One region of the Actinomadura sp. NAK00032 genome, then DNA from elsewhere that is predicted to be linked to it. Evidence: predicted binding sites of a transcription regulator. Region 1 holds the regulator's gene; the other holds the start of a gene.

Region 1 (6,112 bases):
GCCGGTTCGGTCTCGGGCGGTTCGGACCCGCCCGGTTCGGGTTGGACCGGTTCACCGTCGGCTGGGCGCGGCCCGTGCTCGCCGTCGCCGCCGCCGTCGTCATCGCCGGGCTCGGCGTGACGGCGCCGCAGACCATCGACCTCATCCAGCAGTCCGTCGGCAACAGCGGGCCGTCCGGCGGCGGGCAGAACAACACCGACGGCGACCGCGCGGCCACCCCGGGCAACCCCGAGTTCCCCGAGCCGCCCGCCGCGGGCAGCACCTCGTCGGGTTCGCCGTCCGCCTCGTCGACCACCAGTCCCAGCTCGTCGCCGGGGCTGTCGTCGTGCCGCATCCCGCCGCCGGCGGGCACGGCGCCCGCCTCGCCGGGCGCGACCGGCACGCAGACTCCGGAGACCACGCCGTGCCCGAGCGAGACGCCGACGCAGGCGCCGACCTCCGCGCCGCCGCCGACCCCCACCACGTCGCCGACCACGCAGAAGCCGACCGACGCGCCCACGCAGGCGCCGACGAGCAGCCCCGCGGGGACGGCCGAGGAGGGCGCGGCGACCACGCCCTGACGGGCCCGCCGGGTCGTCCTACCAGCGTCCGGTGGCGGCGAGCAGCACGCTGCCCGCCGCCACCCCGGCCGTCGACGTGCGCAGCACGGTCGGGCCGAGCCGCGCCGGGCTGCCGCCGGCCGCGGCGAAACGCTCCAGCTCCGCCTCGGTGATGCCGCCTTCGGGCCCCACCACCAGCACGATGTCGCCGTCCGGGGGCACTCGCACCCCGCTCAGCGGCGCTTCGGCCTCCTCATGCAGGACGAGCGCCAGTGACGCGGCGGCGATCCGCGCGGCGACGTCCTCGGTGGACGCGAGATCCGGTACCTCGGGCAGCCGGCCGCGCCGCGCCTGCTTGGCGGCCTCCCGGGCGGTCGCGCGCCAGCGCCCGAGCGCCTTCTCGCGGCGCTCCGGGCGCCACCGGGTGACGCAGCGCTCCGCCGCCCACGGGACGATCACGTCGACGCCGACCTCGGTCATGGTCTCCACGGCCAGCTCGCCCCGGTCGCCCTTCGGGAGCGCCTGGACGACCACGATGCGCGGCGCGGGAGGCGGCTCCCGGTGCCGGGCCAGCACGTCCAGGGTGAGGGACGCGCGGTCGGCGGCGGTGACGACGCACTCGGCCAGCAGCCCGGCGCCGTCGGTCAGGTCGACCCGCTCACCGGGCCGCAGCCGCCGCACGGCCGCCGCGTGCCGCCCTTCGGGGCCGTCCAGGACGACCGTGCCGCGCTCCAGCGCGTCCGCCCCGGCGAGGAACACCGGCGGGCTCATGTGGGCCTCTCAATGCTCGGAACCGCCGCGGCGGCCCTCCCGGTAGGCCGCCGCCACCTCGCTTCAGTGCTGGTTGAAGACGTCCTTGATACGGGAGAACACGCCGTTGCGCTGACCGGGGGCGAACTTGCCGGGCGGGCGCTCCTCGCCGCGCAGGGCCGCCAGGCGGCGGAGCAGGTCCTCCTGCTCCTCGTCGAGCCGGCCCGGCGTCTCCACGTTCACGTGGATCATCAGGTCGCCGCGGCCGCTCTCGTTGAGGTGCCGGACGCCCCGGTTGTAGAGCGTGATCACCTGCCCGGACTGCGTGCCGGGCTTGATGTCGACGCTCTCGGCGTCGTCCAGCGTCTCGATGGTGACGCTGGTACCGAGCGCCGCCGCCGTCATCGGGATCTCGACCGTGCAGTGCAGGTCGTCGCCCTCCCGCTCGAAGATCGGGTGCGGCTTCTCCACGATCTCCAGGAACAGGTCGCCGGGCGGGCCGCCGCCCGGGCCGACCTCGCCCTCGCCGGCGAGCTGGATGTGGATGCCGTTCTCCACCCCGGCCGGGATCTTGACCTTGACGGTGCGCCGGGTGCGGACCCGGCCGTCGCCCGAGCACTCGGTGCACGGGTTGCGGATCACCGAGCCGAACCCGCCGCACGCCGGGCACGGCCGCGCCGTCATGACCTGGCCGAGGAACGAGCGCTGGACCTGCTGCACCTCGCCGCGCCCGTGGCAGGTCTCGCACGTCTCCGGGTGGGTGCCGGGCGCGCAGCCCGACCCGTCGCAGGCGGCGCAGCCCACCGCGGTGTCGATGGACAGCTCGCGGGTCGTGCCGAACGCCGTCTCGGCGAGGTCGAGCTCGACCCGCAGCGTCGCGTTGCGGCCGCGCCGGGCCCGCGACCGCGGGCCGCGCGCGGTGGCCGTCCCGAAGAAGGCGTCCATGATGTCGCTGAAGGGGAACCCGGCCCCGCCGAACCCGCCGGCCCCCGCGCCCGCCCCGGACGCGAACGGGTCCGCGCCGAGGTCGTACATCTCCCGCTTCTTGGGGTCGGAGAGCACCTCGTACGCCTGGGTGATCTCCTTGAACTTCTCCTGGGTCTCCGGATCCGGGTTGACGTCGGGGTGAAGCTCCCGCGCCAGCCGGCGGTAGGCCTTCTTCACCTCGTCGGCGCTCGCGTCGCGCCGGACCCCCAGGGTCGCGTAGTAGTCGTTCGCCACCTTACGACCCCGCCAGGATCTGTCCCACGTAGCGTGCCACTGCCCGTACCGCTCCCATCGTGCTGGGGTAATCCATGCGTGTAGGCCCGAGTACTCCGAGCCTGGCCAAGGTGAGGTCGCCGACCCCGTAGTCCGCGGCGACCACCGAGGTCGATCGGAGCCCCAGGTCGGGGTTCTCGGTGCCGATCCGCACCGTAACTGTAGAGGAGTCGCCGGTCTCGCCGAGCAGCCTCATCAGCACCACCTGCTCCTCCAGCGCCACCAGGACCTCCCGCAGGCTCTGCGAGAAGTCGACGGCGGCGAGGTTGGCCGCCCCGGCGAAAACGATCTTCTCCTCGTGCTTGTCGACGAGCGTCTCCAGCAGCACCGACAGCACCGACGCCGCGACCGGCCGCTCGTCCGGCCCCACCTTCTCCGGCAGGTCGGCGACGGCCGTCGGCACGTCGCCGAGGCCGAGCCCGTCCAGGCACGTGTTGAGCAACGCCCGCAGGTGCCCGATCGATTCCTCGGAGATCGCGGCGGGCGTCTCGATGACCCGCTGCTCCACCCGCCCGGTGTCGGTGATCAGGACGAGCAGCAGCCGCCCCTCGGCGACCGGGACCAGCTCGACGTGCCGCACCGACGAGCGGGTCAGCGACGGGTACTGGACGACGGCGACCTGCCGGGTGAGCTGCGCGAGCAGCCGCACCGTGCGGCCGACCACGTCGTCGAGGTCGTAGGCGCCGGACAGGAACGTCTCGATGGCGCGCCGCTCGGCGATCGACAGCGGCTTGATCGTCGACAGCCGGTCGACGAACAGCCGGTAGCCCTTGTCGGTGGGCACGCGCCCGGCGCTGGTGTGCGGCTGCGTGATGTAGCCCTGCTCCTCCAGCACCGCCATGTCGTTGCGGATGGTCGCGGGCGACACACCGAGGTTGTGCCGGTCCGCCAGGGCCTTCGACCCCACCGGCTCGTTGGTGGAGACGAAGTCCTCGACGATGGCGCGCAGGACGGCGAGCTTGCGGTCGTCCAGCACGGCGTCACCTCCCTCGTCCGGTCGGCCGTTCCGCTGGCACTCCATACTCTAGAGTGCCAATTGTACGGCCCCGCACCCCCGATCGGAGTGCCCGCGCACTCCCCGGACGGCGGCGCGATCCTATCCGTATCGGACGCGGGCGCCACGCCGAGGGACGAGGGGCGACGCCACCCGGCCGCCCCGCCGGGTTAATGTGCGGACCCGTGCGCAGTAAGGACTACGGAAACGATGTGCTGGCCGGCGACTGGCGCAGGCCGCGCAAGGGGCAGATCCCGGAGGTCCCGGCCGAGCCGGGGCTGGTCGCCGAGGACCCCGGCAGCGGCTTCTGCGGCGCGGTGGTCGGCTGCGACAAGTTCGGCGTCACGCTGGAGGACCGGTTCGGCAAGCGGCGCGTGTTCCCGCTGGCGAAGGCCGGCTTCCTGATCGACGGCAAGCCGGTCACCCTGGTCAGGCCCACCGCGGCGCCCAGGGGGCAGGCGCGGTCGGCGTCCGGCTCGATCGCGGTGCGGGGCCTGCGCGCCCAGGTCGCCAAGCAGAGCCGCATCTACGTCGAGGGCGTCCACGACGCCGAGCTGGTCGAGAAGATCTGGGGCCACGACCTGCGCGTCGAGGGCGTCGTCGTGGAGTACCTCGAAGGCGTGGACGACCTGCCCGCGATCGTCGAGGAGTTCGGCCCGGACGCCGGCCGCCGCCTCGGCGTCCTCGTCGACCACCTGGTGGAGGGGTCCAAGGAGTCCCGGATCGCCGCGCGGGTGTCGTCCCCGCACGTCCTGATCACCGGCCACCCGTTCATCGACATCTGGGAGGCGGTGAAGCCAGCCGCCGTCGGCATCCGCGCCTGGCCACGCATCCCCCGCGGCATCCCGTGGAAGGAGGGCGTCATCGCCGAACTCGGCTGGGGCGACGACACCGGCGCCGCCTGGAAGCGGATCCTGAACTCGGTCGGCAGCTACACCGACCTGGAACCCGCACTGCTGGGCCGCGTGGAGGAACTGATCGATTTCGTGAGTGCAGGTCGCTCTTAGGTGAGGTCTCGGACTACTGCGTCGGCCAGGAGGCGGCCCTTTAGGGTCAGGACGGCTCGGCCCTCTTCGTAGGGGGCCGGTTCTAGTAGGCCCTCGTCGATTGCTCTGCGGGTGGCCTTGTCGTCCAGGAGGGGTGTGGGGCAGCCCTGGGCCAGGCGTAGTTCCAGCATGACGCGCTCGATGTGGCGGTCGTCGTCGGTGAGGATCTCCCTGGCGTGGGCGGGGGTCGTGCCCTCGGCCAGGCGGGAGGCGTAGGCGGCGGGGTGCTTGACGTTCCACCAGCGGGTTCCGCCGACGTGGCTGTGCGCCCCTGGGCCGACGCCCCACCAGTCGGCGCCCGTCCAATAGAGCATGTTGTGGCGGCAGGCGGCGGCCGGGTCGGACGCCCAGTTGGAGATCTCGTACCAGTGCAGGCCGCGGCCGCTGAGCATCTCGTCGGCGATGAGGTAGCGGTCGGCCATGGCGTCGTCATCGGGGGCCTTGAGTTCCCCGCGCCGCACCTGGGCGGCCAGGCGGGTGCCCTCCTCGACGATGAGCGCGTAGGCCGACACGTGGTCGGGCTCGGACGCGAGGGCCGCCTCCAGGGAGGCCCTCCAGTCGTCGTCGGTCTCGCCTGGGGTGCCGTAGATCAGGTCGAGGTTGATGTGCTCGAAGCCCGCCTTGCGGGTCCAGTCGACGACCTGCGGGACGCGGCCGGGAGTGTGCGTGCGCTCCAGGACGGCCAGGACGTGCTCGCGCGCGCTCTGCATGCCGTAGGAGATGCGGGTGAACCCGGCCTCCCGGAGCTTGGCCACGTAGGACTCGTCCACCGACTCGGGGTTCGCCTCGGTGGTGACCTCCGCGCCCTTGGCGAGCCCGAACTCGGCGTCGATGGCGTCGAGGACGCGCCCCAGGTCTCCCGGCGGGAGCAGCGTCGGTGTGCCGCCGCCCACGAAGACCGTCTCCACGGGGAGGTCGGCGTCGCCCAGGACGCGCCTGGCCATCCGCACCTCGCTGATGGCGGTGTCGGCGTAGGAGTCACGGCTCGCCCCCGGGCCCAGCTCCGTCGCCGTATAGGTGTTGAAGTCGCAGTACCCGCAGCGTGTCACGCAGAAGGGCACATGGACGTAGAAGGCGAACGGGCGGTCCCCCAGGCCGTTCAGCGCGCCGGCGGGCAGCGCGCCGTCGGCCGGTACGGGGTCTCCGTCGGGAAGCGTCGAGGGCACCCTTCAAGTCTGCCCCGCCCGGCCGCCTGCTCAGACCCGGCGGAGGCGGTCGTTCAGGACTCGTCGAGTTTTTCGCGGAGCCAGTCTGGGATGTGGGCGTCCGTGCGGGGGAAGCGGTCGAGGTCCTGGACGTAGGCGGACGCGGTGAGGGGCGGGGTGAAGTCCGGTTCGCCGTCGTAGTCGAACTCGGCGCTGAAGCGGCCGGAGCGCTCGATCTGGAGGCGCGCGGTGAACCAGGCGCCCTTGCCGGCGCGGTACATCACGCGGCGCAGCTCGTCCATCCGGCCGATGGCCTGGCCGGGCGGGACGGCGGTACGGCGGCCGCCGCCGGCGTCCTCGACCTCCAGCGAGGCGCTG
Region 2 (6,112 bases), 1.3 Mb from region 1:
CCGTGCCCTGCGCCTCCAGCAGCGCCAGGTCCAGCGGCGGCAGCGTCTTCACGCTGCCGAGGATCTCCTGCAGATGCTCATCGACCGTTCTCATGACCACGCCCTCCAGTCTGGCGGGTCGTCACGCGTCCCCGGAGCCGCCCACGCCGCCCGCGGCGTCCTGGGACTGGACGAACTCGCGCAGCCACGGGATGAACTCGGGCGCCAGGTCGGGACGTTCCGCGGCGAACTGGACGACCGTCCGCAGGTACTCCAGCTTGTTGCCGGTGTCGTAGCGGCGCCCCCGGAACTTGACGCCGTAGACGCCGCCGCCCTGGCCGGCGGGCGTGTCGGCGAGGGTGCGCAGGGCGTCGGTCAGCTGGATCTCGCCGCCGCGCCCGGGCGGGGTCTTCTCCAGCACGTCGAACACCGCGGGGTCGCAGACGTAGCGGCCGATGATGATCCAGTTGCTCGGCGCCTCCTCGGCGGCGGGCTTCTCGACGAGGTCGGAGATCCGGACGACGTCGTCCTCGTCCGTCGCCTCGATGGCCGCGCACCCGTAGGCGGAGACCTGGTCGGGCTCCACCTCCATCAGCGCGATGACGCTCCCGCCGTACTGGTCGCGCACCTCGATCATGCGGCGCAGCAGCTTGTCGCGGGCGTCGATCATGTCGTCGCCGAGCAGCACCGCGAACGGCTCGCGGCCGACGTGCTGGCGGGCGCAGTGCACGGCGTGCCCGAGGCCGCGCGGCTCGCCCTGCCGGACGTAGTGCATGATCGCGAGGTCGCTGGACTCGCGCACCGCCTCCAGCCGCCCGTCGTCGCCCTTCGCGCGCAGCGCCTCCTCGAGCTCGTAGGCTCGGTCGAAGTGGTCCTCGATGGACCGCTTGCTGCGCCCGGTGATCATCAGCACGTCGCTGAGGCCGGCGTCGACCGCCTCCTCGACGACGTACTGGATCGCCGGTTTGTCGACGATGGGCAGCATTTCCTTGGGAGTCGCCTTGGTGGCGGGCAAGAATCGGGTACCGAGGCCGGCCGCCGGGACGACCGCCTTGAGTACAGGTGCAATGTCGGCCATGTACCGACCCTAGCCATCCGTGAGGACGACAGCGTGCAGGACATCGTTTCGAAGACCGATCTCCGGACGGAATTGCTGGCCCGGCGTGCGGCGATGCGACCGGAGGAGCGCTCCGCGGCCGCGCGGCCGATCCGCGACGCGCTGCTGTCGGTCCCCGAGGTGGAGATGGCGGGGACCATCGCGGCGTACGCGTCCATCGGCGACGAACCCGACACGCGCAGCCTGCTGTTCGCGCTGTGGAAACGCGGCACGTACGTGCTGCTCCCGATCCTGCTGCCGGACGGCGATCTCGACTGGGCGTCCTATGAGGGGCCCGACTCGCTGGTGCCGGGGGCGCGCGGGTGCCTGGAGCCGTCCGAGCCGCCGCGCGGGCCTGGCGCCATCGCCGGCGCGGACGTCGTCCTGACCCCGGCGGTCGCCGTCGACCGGACCGGGGTGCGCCTCGGCCGCGGCGGCGGCTCCTACGACCGGGCGCTCGCGCGTGTCGGCCCGGCGATCCTGACGGTGGCGCTGCTGTACGACGGCGAACTGGTGGACGCGCTGCCGGCCGAGCCGCACGACCAGCGCGTCCGGGCCGTCGCCACGCCGTCGGGCGGGCTCGTCCGGCTGGACTGACCCCGCACCGACGGGGGCAGGACGTCCGGAGCGGGAGCGCCCAGAGCGAGGTCGCGACGTCCAGGAGCGGGAACCTCCGGGAGCGCGAACCTCCGGGAGCGCGAACCTCCGGGAGCGCGAACCTCCGGGAGCGCGACCGAAGGGGGGACGTCCGGGGCGGGGGCCCGGGGCGGGACGTGCGAAACATCGCGTTCAGGGTAAAACCGCAGGCCATACAGCGATTGCCGCCGTTTCCGACATGCCGATGCTCAACAGGAAATGCGCGATCGACCGTTGAATCTGTAGGATTGCTAAACGTTCAACTTTGACGACCCCGAAGGGCGGGATGTGCATCTCGACATCTGGCTACTCCTCGGGGCCGCGCTCGTACTCTGCGCCATCATCGCGGTCAGGCTGTCCCACAAGGCGGGACTCCCGACCCTGCTGGCGTACATGGCCCTCGGCCTCTTCATCGGCGAGTCCGGTCCCCTCCACATCCACTTCGACGACGCCGAACTCGCCGAGACGCTCGGGCTCGCCGCCCTGGTCCTGATCCTCGCGGAAGGCGGCATCACCACCGACTGGCGGCGCATGCGGCCGTCGGTGCCCGCCGCGGTCAGCGTGTCCATCATCGGCACCCTGATCAGCATCGGCATCGTGGCGGCCGCCGCCATCTGGCTCATCGGCATGGACTGGCGCCCGGCGTTCCTGCTCGGCGCCGTGCTCGCGCCGACCGACGCCGCGGCCGTGTTCTCCGTGCTGCGCCGATTGCCCCTGCCCTCCCGGCTGATGGGCCTGCTGGAGGGCGAGTCCGGCTTCAACGACGCCCCCGTCGTCATCATCGTGGTCACGCTGAGCGCCCACAGCGCCGCCCCCAACCTGGCCGAACTGCTCGGCGTGATGGTCTACGAACTGGTCGCGGGCGCCGTCATCGGCATCGCCATCGGCTGGCTCGGCGCGCAGGGGCTGCGCCGCATCGCGCTGCCCGCGTCCGGCCTCTACCCCATCGCGGTGCTGTCGCTGGCCGTCGGCTCCTACGGCATGGCGTCGCTGCTGCACGCGAGCGGGTTCCTCGCCGTCTACGTGAGCGCGGTGGTGCTCGGGAACTCCCGGCTCCCGCACCGTCCCGCCACCCGAGGCTTCGCGGAGGGCGTCGGATGGCTCGCCCAGATCGGGCTGTTCGTGATGCTCGGGCTGCTGGCCGACCCCGGCGACCTCCCCGGCCAGATCGTGCCCGCGCTGATCGTCGGGTTCGTGCTGCTGCTGGTCGCCCGTCCGGTATCGGTCGTGCTGTCCACGATCGGGTTCAAGCTGACCTGGGGCGAGAAGGTCTTCACCTCCTGGGCCGGGCTGCGCGGCGCCGTGCCGATCGTCCTCGCGACCATCCCGATGGTCGCCGACATCCCGAACGCCGATCGACTGTTCGCGATCGTCTTCAACATCGTCGTCCTGTTCACCCTGCTCCAGGGGCCGACGCTGCCGCTCGTCGCGCGCTGGTGCCGGCTGTCCAGCGACGAGCAGACCCGCGAACTGGACGTGGAGGCGGCGCCGCTGGAGGAACTGCACGCCGACCTGCTGGAGGTCCGGATCCCGGCCGACTCGATGCTGAGCGGCGTGGAGATCTTCGAGCTGCGGCTGCCGCCGGGCGCGTCCGTCACCCTCATCGTGCGTGAAGGGTCGAGCTTCGTCCCCGAACCCACCACGCCCTTGCAGTCCGGTGACACGCTCCTGGTCGTGACCACCGACTCCGTGCGCGAGACGGCGGAGCGGCGGCTGCGCGCGGTCAGCCGCAAGGGCAAGCTGGCGGGCTGGTTCGGCGAGACCGGCACCTGACCGGCCGGCCCGTGCACGGGCCGCGGCCGTCTTGGGACGAACCCGCAGGTCTGGGGGACGAGGCGCCGGGGGACGGTTTTGTGACCCGGCCGGGAACAGGCCGGGGGCGAATCCTGTTCCACGCATGGGTACCATTAGCAGTCGTTCAGAGTGAGTGCCAGTCCGGACTCCGCCGGGCTGAGTCAGCTAGGAGGAACCGTGCCGACGTATCAGTACGTTTGCACCGAGTGCGGCGAGCCGCTGGAGGTCGTGCAGAAGTTCAGCGACAACGCGCTGACCGAATGCCCGGCGTGCAGCGGCAAGCTCCGCAAGGTCTTCTCCGCGGCGGGGATCATCTTCAAGGGGTCGGGCTTCTACCGCACCGACAGCCGCGGCTCCGGCAAGTCGTCCTCGACCGCGGGCTCGTCGTCGGGCGCCTCGTCCAACGGCTCGTCGGGCGGTTCGTCCAACGGCTCTTCGGGCGACTCCGGTTCGGCGGGCTCGGCGGGGTCGTCCTCGTCGTCCTCCGGCTCGTCGTCGTCCGGCGGCGACTCCTCGTCGTCCAGCAAGTCCTCGTCGTCCGAAAAGGTCGCCTGACCTCCTAGGACCCCTTCACGTCCGACCCGGCGGAACCCCTGCGGATCCGCCGGGCCGTCGGCGTTCCCGGGCGCCGGCTACATCTCAAGACGTAGCCGGCGCCCTTTTCATGCCCCAGGTGGGGTAGCCGGGTTCCCTTCTCGCGCCGGACGCGCACGGCATCCCCGCTCGCGACGATTGAGAGTGGGGAACGGCCCGCTTCGGCGCTCCGGCGCCGCCTGGCCTGCTCGGCCCGCTCGGCCCGATCCGCGTTCCGTTCCCGCCGCACCATCCTCGGGGATTTCGAGATATTACTTGACATCTCTCGGGGAGCGAGAGACTCTGAGTCAATGCGACATATCTCGTCTTTCACGGCCCTCAGGAGAGGAACATGAGCGCACCGAGCCCGGCTCCCCCCAGACCCCCGTCCCACCGACTGGCCGGACTGATCGCCGGACGGCGTACCAAATGGGCCGTGCTGGCCCTGTGGATCGTCCTGCTGATGGCCCTCGGCCCGCTCGCCGGCAAGCTCGGCGACGTCGAGGAGAACGACGCGGCCGCCTGGCTGCCCGCCGGCGCCGAGTCGACGCAGGTCGTCGAACTGGAGGAGCAGTTCCGCAAGGACGAGACGATGCCCGCCGTCATCGTCTACGAGCGGTCCGGCGGGATCACCGCGGCGGACCGCGCCAAGGCCGCCGCGGACGTGAGCGCGCTGCAGAAGCTCCCCGGCGCCCAGAAGGTGGCGGGGCCGTTCCCGTCCAAGGACGGCAAGGCCCTGCAGACGCTGGTGCCCCTCACGGACGTCGACATCACCGCCGCCGTCGACGACGCGCGCGACATCGCCAAGCGCGGGCCTCCCGGGCTGACCGCCCACGTCACCGGGCCCGCCGGCAGCGGCGCCGACATGTTCAAGGTCTTCAACAGCCTCGACGGCTTCCTGCTCATGGCAGCGGGCCTGGTCGTCATCGTCCTGCTGCTGTTCATCTACCGCAGCCCTCTGCTGTGGATCGTCCCGGTACTCAGCGCCGTCTTCGCCCTGGGGCTCGCCCAGTCGTCGGTGTACCTGCTCGCCAAGTACGGCGACCTCACCGTCAACGGGCAGAGCGCGGGCATCCTGACGGTGCTCGTCTTCGGTGTCGCGACCGACTACGCCCTGCTGCTCGTGGCCCGCTACCGGGAAGAGCTACACCGCCATGAGGACCGGCACGAGGCCATGGCCTACGCGCTGCACCGTGCGGCGCCCGCCATCATCGCCTCCGCCGCCACCGTCGCGGTCGGCCTGCTGTGCCTTCTGCTCGCCGACATGAACTCCACCGCCGGCATGGGCCCCGTCGCCGCCGCCGGCGTGCTCACCGCCCTGGCGGCCATGACCACGCTGCTGCCCGCCCTCCTGGTCATCTTCGGCCGGTGGCTGTTCTGGCCGCTCGTGCCCCGGTACGACGCCAAGTACCTCAAGCCGGAGGCGTACGAGGCAGAGCACAACGTGTGGAGCCGTATAGCGGCCTTCGTCGGCAGGCGCCCGCGCGCGCTCTGGGCCGCCACCATGCTCGGCCTGATCGTCCTCACGCTGGGACTTGGCTCGCTCAAGGCGGACGGCCTGACCGACGCCGGCCAATTCACCGGAACCCCCGACTCCGTGAAGGGCTCGAAGGTCGTCGCCCAGCACTTCCCGGCGGGATCGGGCTCCCCCGCCGTCGTCATCGGCCGGGCGTCGGCGTCCGGCCAGCTGGCCCAGACCCTGCGCGGGACGTCCGGCATCGCCGAGGTCTCCTCGCCGGCGACCGTGAACGGCCTGGTCAAGTACGAGGCGGTGCTGAAGGACCCGGCCGACAGCCAGGCCGCGAGGGCGACCATCGACCGGCTGCGCACCGCCGTGCACGGCGTCCCGTCCGCGGACGCGAAGGTCGGCGGCACGACCGCGACGTCGCTCGACATCAAGCGTGCCTCCACCCGCGACAACAAGGTGATCATCCCGATCGTGCTGGCCGTGGTGTTCCTGATCCTCATCGCGCTGCTGCGCGCGGTCGTCGCGCCGCTGCTGATGATCGGCACCGTCGTGCTGTCGTTCCTGGC

The links. The regulator HrcA, encoded in region 1, represses chaperone genes, less so after heat shock. The targets are predictions, from matches to a motif close to TTGGCACTCTCNNNNNGAGAGTGCCAA.
Positions count from the first base shown of each region.
Region 2: HUT06_RS07775 (FmdB family zinc ribbon protein) is a predicted target of HrcA. The motif match lies at 3,619-3,645, and genes of this name have one in related genera.

Region 1 is NZ_CP054932.1:2,906,889-2,913,000, reverse strand. It holds gene HUT06_RS13635 (hypothetical protein) at 1-560, shown strand, start outside; gene HUT06_RS13630 (16S rRNA (uracil(1498)-N(3))-methyltransferase) at 579-1,310, opposite strand; gene dnaJ (molecular chaperone DnaJ) at 1,374-2,510, opposite strand; gene hrcA (heat-inducible transcriptional repressor HrcA) at 2,512-3,525, opposite strand; gene HUT06_RS13615 (DUF3097 domain-containing protein) at 3,729-4,550, shown strand; gene hemW (radical SAM family heme chaperone HemW) at 4,547-5,755, opposite strand; gene HUT06_RS13605 (antitoxin YezG family protein) at 5,809-6,112, opposite strand, start outside.
Region 2 is NZ_CP054932.1:1,655,437-1,661,548, reverse strand. It holds gene glp (gephyrin-like molybdotransferase Glp) at 1-94, opposite strand, end outside; gene galU (UTP--glucose-1-phosphate uridylyltransferase GalU) at 122-1,057, opposite strand; gene HUT06_RS07785 (5-formyltetrahydrofolate cyclo-ligase) at 1,091-1,672, shown strand; gene HUT06_RS07780 (potassium/proton antiporter) at 2,000-3,484, shown strand; gene HUT06_RS07775 (FmdB family zinc ribbon protein) at 3,683-4,060, shown strand; gene HUT06_RS07770 (MMPL family transporter) at 4,431-6,112, shown strand, end outside.